Regions from separate parts of the Bradyrhizobium sp. LeoA1Lang genome, predicted to be linked through region 2. Evidence: riboswitches for the same ligand, from Rfam matches in the RefSeq annotation. Region 2 holds a riboswitch; each other region holds the start of a gene.
The links. A riboswitch is a leader RNA that binds a small molecule or an ion and turns the genes downstream of it on or off. The one in region 2 is predicted to bind cobalamin.

Region 1 (3,873 bases), on a different contig from region 2:
TCGGAGACATTGGCGGCCAGCATGCCTTCGACAATGCGGCGGGCCTGACCGGGACGCCCTTTCTTGCGGAAATAGGCGACGTGCCTGGCTGCGCGCACCTCGCGGTCCGCGCGCACGCTCATCAAGTCCGGATTGCCTGGCCCGAGGCCGCAGCAAATGATGCGCCCCATCGCTATTCGCTCCGGCTCGCGAGCGCGTTCACGGCGGCGACGGTGATCGCCGAGCCGCCGAGGCGTCCTTCAATTGTCAGGGCGGGCGCCGGCGGATCGGCCATCAGCGCGGCCTTGGATTCAGCCGCGCCGACGAAGCCGACCGGACAGCCAATGATTGCAGCCGGCCTCGGGCAATCGCGATCCTCCAGCATGTTGAGGAGGTGAAACAGCGCGGTGGGCGCGTTGCCGATCGCGACAAGGGCGCCATCGAGGTGCGGTCGCCACAGTTCCAGTGCCGCGGCCGAACGGGTATCGCGCATGGATTGTGCCAGTACGTGAACGGCGGGGTCGCCGAGCGTGCAGACGATGGCATTGACCGCCGGCAACCGCGCGCGTGTAATCCCCTCGGACACCATACGCGTGTCGCAAAGTACGGGCGCGCCGGCCTGCAGCGCATCCCGCGCCGCCGCCACCATGCCGGGCGTGAAACGGATATGGGCCTCGAGCCCTACCATGCCGGCGGCATGGATCATGCGCACGACCACCTGTTCTTCATCGGGCGTGAAGCGCGTCAAGTCCGCCTCGGCGCGGATGGTGGCAAAGGACTGTCGATAGATCGCTGCACCGTCGGCTTCATAAATGTGCGGCATCAGCGTCCTCCCGCCAGCATGGAGGGATTTTCGATGATGACGCCGTGGCTCAAGCCACGCATAACTGGCGCGGCGCGCGGCGAGCCGTCGCGGATGAGATCGAATCCGGCGCTGGTCGCAACCAGCGTGATCGCGGTCGCCCCGGAATGCGCGCAGCCCTTGGCGCAGCCCGAAACGTGGAGGCGCGCGTCCGCGGCGATGTGCGGCGCAAGCGCGGCAGCCAGCGTGCGGGTATCGGCAAGAGCCTCGCGGCAGCGCGGCGCGCCGCTGCAAGCGATGACGCGAAGCGCTGGCTCATCGGCCTCGGTGATGAGGTCCGCACCGCGCGGCATCGTGCGTGCTCCCTCAGCAAGAATCATCCGCCACGGTGTCATACGCAACCCTTGCGCATCTGCGGCAATAAGCCGAAGTGCCGAATGGGGCAGTTGCCCGAATGCGACGCCGACCATCGCACCCAGCGGACAAAGACCGGGACGAGGCACAGCGATCGTCGGTGCGGGCTCGGTCCTACCGAGCAGTGCATCCGGCAATCTCGCGCCGGCCATGATGTGGGCGGCCATGCGCCCTCGCCTGCCGCTGGTGCCGCCTGAGGTAATGAACCATTCGGCAAGCGCGACTGCAACGCTCACAGCGTCGCCGCGCGTAACGGAGCGACCAAACTCAGCGCCATCGGCGCGCACCAAAAGGCCGCCCGCGCGGCCACGCTCGATCCGAATGTCCGCGGATGCGCCAGCAAGCACCCGTTCCTTGCCGTCATCGACAGCGAAGCCAAATTTGGTCGGAAGAGCTAGCCAACTGCCGGCAAGGGCCTGCTCCAGTTCGGCTGCGAGCGAACGCGTGTCATCGCCTATGCCCCAGAACGGTGTCACCAGGATGTTGCGATGCGACTCGGCCTCCGGATCATGGTCAAGCAGCTTCAATTGGGCGAGACCGTCGAGCAGAGACAAGTGTCCCTGATCACTCACGCCTCTGATCTGGAAGTTGGCCCGGCTGGTCAAGTCGATCAAGCCGTTGCCGTAACACTCTGCCAGATCAGCCAGCCCTGCCGCCTGTGCCGCATCGAGCCTTCCGCCATAGGGGCGCACGCGGACCACGAGCCCGTCGCCTGACTGCATCGGCCGCAACGCGCCAGGGCACCAGCCCTTGATAGCGACCGTACTCATGACGCCTCGCGCGGCGCAGCCGCGATCGAATTTCGGCGCGTCTTCCAGAGTGATGCCAAGCCAGTGACGACCGTGACAGGGACTTTTGCGAGCGTGTTCATTCCGCGGCTTCTGGCAGGGCGGCGATAGGTGGAATGCGAGCGAGCGATTGTTTGCGGAAGATCTCCGGCCGGCTGCGCCATGGCACGATGCCATCGGGTGCCGCCGCGTAAGCTGACGCGCCGGCAATCACGTCGTGCGCGTTGCCATCGGACAAGCGACCGTAGACATAGGACCACCGTCCCGGCGCGCTGAGCGCGACCGAGCAGCCCTGGTTACAGGCGGACAGGCATTCGACGGGAACGACGACGCCGTCAGGCACGCCCGCGTCGAGAATAGCGGCATGCAGGCGCGCACCGGGCGTAATCTCGCCTTCCCCGAGCGTCTGGCCCGGGCGGCATGTGATGCAAACGTGAAGAGTGACGATCATCGCCCCTTCCTGAATTGACGGCGGGAAGCGATGAGGTGCACGAACCGTCCTTGAGGAGGCTTCGCTTTCCCCGTCGCGGAACACCCCGTCCGCCGGTCTCAACGTTGCGCTGGCAGGTCTCCCGGCTTGCGGAGCAGGGTCTTTCCCTTCGATCCCCGCCTTCCCGATCCCCAGCTGATCAGTGGCTTCGGGCATCTCTCCGGTCACGGTCGCGGGGGCGGCTGCTTTTCAGGCCAAGCCGTTTGGCTCGAGCCCTATCGCATTCCCTCTTCGCCTGTCGCAGAACAGGCACCAACGCGGGCCAACCATTTGCTCTGGGCCGCAACTTGTCAAGCCAAAGGGACCACGCCGGATGATGTCCGAACCAGGTGCCGCCGAGGACGGGGACATCGTCGCGCCCGAGGGCTCCACCGACGCCCGCCACGCCATCAAAATGGCGAAAAAGGAGATGGTCCGCGAAAGATCAGGGCGACCAAGGGCGGCGAAGAGGGACTGATCGGGCGCAGGTGATAAGCCAGGGCTAGCTCGGTAAAGCTTTCGTCGATCACTAGACGGCCGACACGCGGCAGGATCGAAAGAAGTTCACTCTGATCATGATGCTTTCCGTCGGGATCGTTCGGGTTGACCACGATCGCGAGCTCAGCCCTCGCGAGCGCCTCGAGTTCCCGCCGCGATGGTCTCGTGATACGCTCGCGGACCGCTGAGCCGCTCGCCGAGCGCTCCAGCTATGGCGGCTTCGAGCCAGCCGGCATTAATCGAGCGGCGCCGGTTCGCATCGCGCATCATGCATGACCACCCTGCGAAGACCGGGGCGCGCAGCACGAAGAGAACAGCGGTCAGGCGAGCTGGAATGAAGTTTGCCACATCATCGATGCGCGCGCCGCAGCCCAACCAAGAGCTTCGTGTCGCGGCGTATGATGGCCGATCATAGAGTCCAGTGCGTTGATCGCCTTGTAGCCGGCAATGCCAGGTACCCCACCCCGACCAAGCCGGGATTTCTACTTCAGCAAATATGCGCCTGCGAATTGTTCGGCCATCACCGCACGTTCTTCTTCAGTTTGACCCAAATGCGACATCGACCCGTGATGGTCCTTCGCATCCAGCGTATGATGGTCATTTCGATTTAGCACCTCCTCCATCCCTGCCGGATCAGGCTGCGTTGTCTCGTCGAGGATCGGCATGGGCATTTCGGTGGCAGGGCCTGGCGCGGCGAACGCTAAACTAGTCACAACCGATAGCGGAATGCCGAGTTGCACTCGGGGGAAGCTCCCTTCGAGGGCGTGATCGCGGCCTCGTGGGAGGGCCGCAACAGGTCACCTCCGCGGCCGAAGTCTCTCCGCGAAATCATGAAGCAAAAGGAAAGCAATGAGCGCGATTGACCACTGGTGAGTCGTGCGACATACGGATCTTTCTTTACAGGCGTCTCTGGTTGCTCAAAT
Region 2 (3,873 bases):
GCCTCGATTTTTCGTTCCTGTCCGAGCCCGAGTGGGGCGGTACTACGATCGGGGCCGTGTCCGGCGTCTGGTCAGTTGTCGTGGCTCTCGCGGCGGCAAACTTGACGGTCCTTCTCATCAACCTCCGTCGTTTGCCATCCTTGCGCGAAAGTCTCGACGCCGGGGCGAATTCCGCGGCCTTGCCAATGTTGATGATCGCTAGTCTTGTCGGATTCGGCGCAGTGGTTGCCGCGTTGCCGGCATTTGCGACGGTTCGCGATGCGGTATTCTCGATTTCTGGAGGACCGCTGGTTTCATTAGCCGTCTCTATGAATGTGCTGGCGGGGCTGACCGGTACTGCTTCTGGCGGTATGGCAATTGTGCTCAATGCATTTGGCGACGACTTCTTGCGTCTTGGCACGGAGCATCACATCGATACCGAATTGATGCATCGCATAACAACGATGAGCGCGGGTACCCTCGACGCCCTCCCCCACAACGGCACGGTGTTGCTGCTATTGCAGATCAGTGGTCTGACTCACCGTGAAAGCTATCTCGACATGGTGATGACCGTGATCGTCAGTTGCATTATCGCACTTGTTGCCGTCTTGATACTGGGTTCGGTTTTTGGATCGTTTTGACGGCTGAGATCACCGCTAACTTGGCCGATCGAGCTGGCCCGGGCCGATCAGCGCAGGCTCATGCACCTCGCGCATCGCGGATTGCCTGAGCGACTTTCGTCGCCTGCGACACTCGTCCGATTCGCGCGCCTGTGACGATCTTTCTTCGGCGCGTGCTCAAGCGCGGCACCATGCCTTCATTGGCGGTGGATCCGGCGGAGGGATAGGGAATAAAGCTCGCGGCTCGCAGCGCGAGAGCCTTTCGAGCCGCTTCGACATTGGCGGTCCGAGCTGCCAGGTTGTGAAGACGCCTGAGCTCGCCGTTTACCCGCTTCAGTGCTGCGGCAAAGACCTGCTTGCGTTGCGAAGGGCGCTCGGCGGTTCCTGGGAAGTTCGCGCCGCGAGCCTCACCTTTTCCGCGCGTCTCTCGCCGCTTTTGTCGGCCGAGCGTTCGCTCCTTATCGCGCATCTTGCGCAAGCGGGATCGCATGTCCGCAAGATCAGCCGGCTCGACGTCATAGATGGCGGGATGATGCGTGAGGCGGATCGTCTCGTATTCGTCGTGGCTAAGGAGGCTGCGTTCGAGCTTGCATGGGACCGACATTTCCTGTTCCTCCGTCGAATCTGTCGATGCTCACGTCAGCAGAATCATCCAGGTCTAGCGCCGCGTGTGGGTGATATGTCATGCTCGCATAAGGTTGCAGGATTTGCCATCTGCCATCCTTTCGCCTGTCAGCAACTTTCTGTGTTCGTCATTCAGGTCGCCGCTATCAGCGATTCGCAAAAATGCTGTTGGGTGAAGATCGATATCGATTTGAGTTTTGCTCCGCCTTGTGCTTCTTTGCGCGCGTCATCGGTGCCCTTGTAGGGTGAAACGGGAACGCGGTGCGGGAATCTTCCCAACGCCGCGGCTGCCCCCGCAACTGTAAGCGGATATTTGCGATCCGAATGCCACTGGACCTGCCAAGCAGGTTTGGGAAGGCGGATCGCGAGACGACCGCGAGCCAGGAGACCGGCCGTTGACGAGTATCAACTCGTTCGACGGTGGGTCGGCGGAAGGGCATTTATGAGCTTGCGGCGTTTTCTTGCCGGGTGTGCGGCCGTTGTCGCATGCAGTCACACTGGCGCGATGGCCCAATCGGGTCCCGAACAGCTTCCTGCTGTTGTCATCAATCCGGAGGTCCGGTCCAAACCTCCCACGAGGAACAGGCAAAGGTCTTCAACGACTGGTCCTGCGCGCCCAGCGCCCAGTACCGAAGCCGCTCCGGCAACTCCTGAAGTCGTTGTCACCCCCGACCGTACGCTGGAGCCGGCGAGCCGTACCGGAAGCTCGGTCAGCGTGGTCACGCACGAAGTGCTCGCGACCAGCAACCCGACCTCGCTCGTCGACGCGCTGCGGACGGTGCCCGGGCTCGATATCACCGAAAGCGGCGGGCCAGGCGCAACGACCAATGTGCGCTTGCGCGGCGCGAATACCGGTCAGACGCTGGTCATGATCGATGGCATCAGGGTCAACGATCCGACCGCCGCCAGTGGCGATTTCGATTTCGCGATGTTCGCCCCGAGCGCGATCGAGCGGATCGAGGTGCTGAAAGGCCCGCAGAGCGCACTCTACGGATCGGACGCGATGGGCGGCGTAGTCAACATCATCACCAAGAAGGGCGCCGGTCCAGCACAGCTCGACGTCAGCACCGAGGGAGGAAGCTACGGCACGGCGAGCAGCAGCGCATCGCTGACCGGAACCTCGGGGCCGTGGTCCTACGCATTCACGGGAAACGGGCAGCATAGCAACGGCTTTTCACGCTACGGCTATCGCATCCCCGCGCTCGAAGCCAAGTATGGTCCCCTCGAGCGCGACGGCTTCGACCGCGTCGGCGGTTCGGCACGCGTCGGCTACGACGCTGGCGAAGGCGTACGCCTGGAGACGGGCATGCTGACCTCGTTCACGCGGTCCGCCTACGACCAGGCCAGCGGAACGTTCCCGGACACGCCGTCGAGCGCGACGCGCCTTCTCGAGCAGGTCTGGGGACGCGCCTCATTCGACACGTTCGGTGGCATCCTCACCCATAGCGTGAGCGCGTTTGAAACACACATCGATCGCTCGTTCGACGACGTCACCTACAGGACCAACAAGCTGCCGCAGAACACGACGTCCATCCTCTCCAATTTCGTCGGCGACAGCACGGGCCTGGAATATCAGGGCAACCTGAAGGTCGGCCCGCTCGGATCGCTCATCGTCGGATCGCGCGTCCAGCATGAAACGGCGAGCACCTCCACCACCAACCTGCTGCCGATCCCCGGCGCGCCGACGCCACAGCTCGCCGGGACACAGGACACGAATTCAGTCTTCGCGCTCTGGCAACTGCCGATCGGCGAACGGCTCAACATCACGATGGGCGGCCGGGTTGACGACGTCGTCGATGTTGCACGGTTCGAGACATGGCGAGCCACCGCGGCGTACACGATCGCGGAGACCGGCACCAAGCTGCGTGCGAGCGCCGGGACAGGCGCCAAGGCGCCAACGCTCTATCAACTGTATGCGCCGACTTACGGCAATTCCGCGCTCAGCCCCGAGGAAAGCTTCGGCTACGACGCCGGCATCGACCAAAGCCTGTTCGGAGGCCGCGTCGTGGTTTCGCTGACCGGCTTCGGCAACCGGTTCAGCAACCTGATCGACTTTGTGACCGATGCGGCGCATCCGCTCGGGCACTACGTCAACGTCTCGCGCGCCGAAACCGACGGACTGGAACTCGGGGTCAACGTCGATATCCTGCCGGGCTACCTGAAATTCAACGCCGCCTATACCTACCTGCAGGCCAAGGATCTTTCGACCGGCCTGACGCTGGCGCGCCGGCCGGAAAACCTGGCGAGATTCTCGTTCCCCATCACACCGATCAAGGATTGGCTGATCGAGCCGCGCGTGCTCGCGGTGTCGAAACGCTACAGCGGTTCAAACGAGACGCAGCCACTGGACCCTTACGTCCGCGTCGACCTCTATACCGAATACAAGATCGATGAGACCTGGAAGGTGTACTTGCGCGGCGAGAACATTTTCAACGAGCACTATCAGGAAGTGTACAACTACGGCACGACCGGGCCTGCGGCTTACGCCGGGTTCAGTGCCCACTGGTGAAACGGATGTGATGATGAGCGCGCGGGATGCGCTATCCGATCGAGCGAAACGCGCTAGCCAGGCGATCGAGACCATCGTCCGACGCAAGGCCAAATCGCAGCCATTCGCGTGCCCAGTCGAAGCTGCGGCACCAGATGTGGC
Region 3 (3,873 bases), on a different contig from region 2:
TCGATCTGGTGGCGCGGATCGAGCGAGGCGGTGGGCTCGTCCGCCAGGATGATCGGCGCCTCCACCGCAAACACGCGCGCCAGTGCGACGCGGCTGCGCTCGCCGCCGGAAAGCTCGGTGACGCGGCGCTCGGCGAACTCCATGACGTCGGCGGCCTGCATCGCCCGCACCACCGCCTCGACATCGCGCGGGGACAGCCGTGCCGGATCGGTGGCACCATGCGGATAGCGGCCGAGCGCGACGATGTCGCGCGCGGGTAGCGGCCAGTGCACCATGTGCCCTTGCGGAAGATAGCCGAAGCGTTTGGCCCGTTCGCGCAGCGGCAGCGCGGCGAGCGCCTCGCCACCCACCCTGATGACGCCATCGGAGGGAATGAGGCCGGCGAGCGCGCGCAGCAACGTGGTCTTGCCGGCGCCGTTCGGACCGACCAGCGCAACGAGATGACCTGAGGCGAGTTGCAGCGACACGTCGCTGAGCACGCGGCGGCCGGCGAGCGCGACGTTGAGATGTTCCGCGACAAGCGCCGTCATGCGACGCCTCCGCCGAGCGCGCGGCGCTCACGCATGATGAGATAGAGGAAGAACGGCACGCCGATGATCGAGGTCAGGACGCCGACCTTGATGTCCGAGGTCGACGGGATGATGCGCACCGCGATATCGGCCGCGAGCAACAGCGCCGAGCCGGCGAGCGCGCTCGGCACCAACAGCCGCGCCGGGTCGTGGCCGATCACGGGCCGCATCAGATGCGGCGCGACCAGGCCAATGAAGCCGATGGTGCCGGTGACCGCCACCGCGCCGCCGACGCCGAGCGCAACGCCTGTGATCACGAACAGCCGCAGGCGGCCGACATCGACGCCGAGACTTTGCGCGGTCTCTTCGCCAAGCGTGAGCGCACGGAAGGCGCTGGCCTGCGAGAGCAGGATGGCTGCACCAGCAACGATGAACGGCAGCGCCAGCGCGACATGCTGGAAGCTGCGATCCTCCAGCGAGCCCAGCAGCCAGAACGCGATCTCCAGCACCAGGAACGGATTGCTGGCGAGGTTCATCACCAGCGCCGTCGCAGCGCCCGCAAGGCTCGAAATCGCAAGCCCGGCGAGGATCAGGATCAACAGCCCCGCATTGCGGCCAGCGATCGCGAGCAGCACGAACACCGAGCCGAACGCGGCGATGATGGCGGCGACCGGCAGCGCATAGGAGCGGACATCGGCCAGCCCCAGCGCGATCACCAGCACCGCACCGAACGCCGCCGATTGCGGCGCGCCGAACAACGAGGGCGAAGCTAAGGGATTGCGCAAAAGGCCCTGCAGCGCCGCGCCTGACAGGCCGAGAATGGCGCCGATCGCGAATGCCAGGATGGTCCGCGGCAGGCGGATCTCGCGCACGATCACCTGCGTCACATCGCTACCGCCACCGAACAGCGCCTCGATCACCGTCAGCGGCGACAGCCGCACCGGGCCGGTGCCGAGCGAGATCAGCATCAGCAGGGCAACCAACGCAATCATTGCAACGGTCGCGCCCAACCGTCGTCGCGCGGCGAGACCCGCCGCTATCGTGAAATCCTGTGCACTCATCGCGCCCTGCTTCTTGCAGCGAATTCGGTGGCAGACAAGCGACACCGGAACAAAAAAGCGTATTGGGGATGGGGCGCCGCAGTTCGCCGGGATTGACTCACGTGCCGCCAAAATCCTAGATGGCCCCGACGGTTCCTATCGGGATCAAAAGGGAATGCGGTACCGGGAAACTTCCCTCAAGCCGCGGCTGCCCCCGCAACTGTATGCGGTGAATCCTTCGTCTTATGCCACTGGGCGTCTCGGTCCTGGGAAGGCGACGAAGGGTAACGACCCGCGAGCCAGGAGACCTGCCGTCTTACGTGGTCACACGCGACGATGTCGGTCGGGGAGTACAGGCATTTGCTTCACCTGAAGCGCGAAACGCGATGGTGAGCCTCGGATCGCTGTGACGTGCCACTGACGTCATACCGAGGTCTCGCCGATGTTCTCTGCTATCACCGCCACCAAGCAACGCCGGGCGCTCCTGCTCGCGTCGAGCATGCTGGCGCCCGCCTTGTACGTTTCTGCCGCGCTGGCGCAGCAAGCGTCCTCCGAACAATTGCCACCGGTCGAAGTCAGAGCGCCCGGCGACCACAACCGCACCCGTGCCAAGCCCGCTTCCGACGGCACTCCAGGCCCCCGGCGTCCCGCGCCGGGCCAGGTGCCGACCACCGCGCAGCCGGCCGGCGGCGCAGGGTCCAGCGGCACCGCCGCTGGCGGAGCTTCATCCGGTGGCAGCGGCGGCAGCCCGCAGTTCGCCGGCATCGTCGGGACGTCCTCGACCGTGATCACGGCCGACGACATCGCCCATTCGCCATCGCACACCTTGCCGGAGATCATCGCGCAGGCGCCCGGCGTGCAGCTTCAATCGCTCTATGGCGGCGTGAACGGCGCCAAGACCTCGGTCGACCTGCGCGGCTTCGGCGCATTCGCCACCGCCAACACGCTGTTCCTGCTCAACGGTCGACGGCTCAACGACATCGACATGGCGCAGGTCGATCTCTCGACCATCCCGCTGGATTCGATCGAGCGCATCGAGATCACCCGCGGCAACAGCGGCGCCGTGCTCTACGGCGACAACGCGATCGGCGGCGTGATCAACATCGTCACCAAGACCGGCATCGGCGGCCCGCCGGTCTCGATCCGGGGCGAAGCCGGGTACGGCTCCTTCAACCAGCGCATGGCCGCGATCTCGACCGCGATGAATTCCGGGCCATGGTCGGCGTCGTTCTACGGCAACGGCATCAAGTCCGACGGCTACCGCGTGAACAATGCGCTCGACCAGCGCAACGGCGTCGGCAATCTCAACTACACGACGCCGGACCTGAAAGCATTCCTGACGGTGACCGGCGACGACCAGAAGCTGGGCTTTCCGGGTGGCCGGATCGTCGACCCATCCGCCGGCATCAACCAACTCGTCACCGACCGCAGGGGCGCCGCCACACCGTTCGACTACGGCAACCAGCAGGGCGCGAGCGCGACGGCCGGCTTCACCAAGACGCTTCTGAACGGCGTCGACCTGATCGTCGATGGCGGCTACCGCCAGAGGGATACGCAAAGCGCTTTCTTCGGCACCTCGCCATTGATCAGCGCGGCGTCGACCTACAATGACGCCGCGCTGCAGACCTGGTCGATCACGCCGCGGCTGAGCATCAACAATTCGATCTTCGGGATTCCGTCGTCGATCCTGACCGGCATCGACTATTACGACGCGACGTTCCACCAGCAGCGCGGCGCGTTCCGGGGCGTGCCGCCTATCCATACCTACGACCTGTCGCAGCAGTCGCTCGCCGGCTACTGGCAGCATACGGTCGGCCTGCTGCCCACGACGGACTTCTCCTATGGTGCGCGGGTGCAGAACACCTGGCTCAGCGCGCGCGATCGCTACGATCCGAATGCGCCGTTCGCCTTCGACGCGCAGGCGACGCCGCTCGACCAGAGCGAAACCAACTACGCGCTGCATGTCGGCGTCGAGCACCGCTTCACCGAAATGTTCTCGGTGTTCGCCCGCGCCGCGCACGCCTTCCGCACGCCCGATGTCGACGAGCGCGTCTCGACGGGTCCCGCGTTCGACGCCTTCTTCAATCCGCTGCCGCAGAATTTCCAGTTGAAGACCCAGACCTCGCATGACGTCGAAGGCGGATTCCGCGTCAAGACCAACCGCTTCCAGGTGCAGACCAGCATCTACAACATGGACCTCGAGAACGAGATCCATTTCAACCCGGTGCTGTTCTTCAACGTCAACCTCGATCCGACCCGGCGCTACGGCTCCGAGACGCAGGCCTCGCTGCGCGTCAGCGATACCGTGTCGCTGCGCGGCGGCA

Region 1: linked by a shared signal. The riboswitch ahead of ACZYOF_RS38075 (DUF1636 family protein) and the one ahead of ACZYOF_RS01825 (TonB-dependent receptor plug domain-containing protein) in region 2 are both predicted to bind cobalamin.
Region 3: linked by a shared signal. The riboswitch ahead of ACZYOF_RS36645 (TonB-dependent receptor) and the one ahead of ACZYOF_RS01825 (TonB-dependent receptor plug domain-containing protein) in region 2 are both predicted to bind cobalamin.

The regions. Positions count from the first base shown of each region.
Region 1 covers NZ_JBVAPG010000200.1:8,843-12,715, forward strand. The annotation lists gene ACZYOF_RS38060 (precorrin-2 C(20)-methyltransferase) at 1-170, opposite strand, end outside; gene ACZYOF_RS38065 (precorrin-8X methylmutase) at 173-802, opposite strand; gene cobG (precorrin-3B synthase) at 802-1,965, opposite strand; gene ACZYOF_RS38075 (DUF1636 family protein) at 2,063-2,434, opposite strand; cobalamin riboswitch at 2,529-2,745, opposite strand; gene ACZYOF_RS38080 (hypothetical protein) at 2,863-3,063, opposite strand; partial or broken gene ACZYOF_RS38085 (CobD/CbiB family cobalamin biosynthesis protein) at 3,116-3,411, opposite strand; gene ACZYOF_RS38090 (hypothetical protein) at 3,433-3,615, opposite strand.
Region 2 covers NZ_JBVAPG010000003.1:59,962-63,834, forward strand. The annotation lists gene ACZYOF_RS01815 (GntP family permease) at 1-620, shown strand, start outside; gene ACZYOF_RS01820 (hypothetical protein) at 901-1,467, shown strand; cobalamin riboswitch at 1,437-1,634, shown strand; gene ACZYOF_RS01825 (TonB-dependent receptor plug domain-containing protein) at 1,729-3,732, shown strand; gene cobD (threonine-phosphate decarboxylase CobD) at 3,764-3,873, opposite strand, start outside.
Region 3 covers NZ_JBVAPG010000181.1:4,740-8,612, forward strand. The annotation lists gene ACZYOF_RS36635 (ABC transporter ATP-binding protein) at 1-530, opposite strand, end outside; gene ACZYOF_RS36640 (FecCD family ABC transporter permease) at 527-1,501, opposite strand; cobalamin riboswitch at 1,683-1,879, shown strand; gene ACZYOF_RS36645 (TonB-dependent receptor) at 1,992-3,873, shown strand, end outside.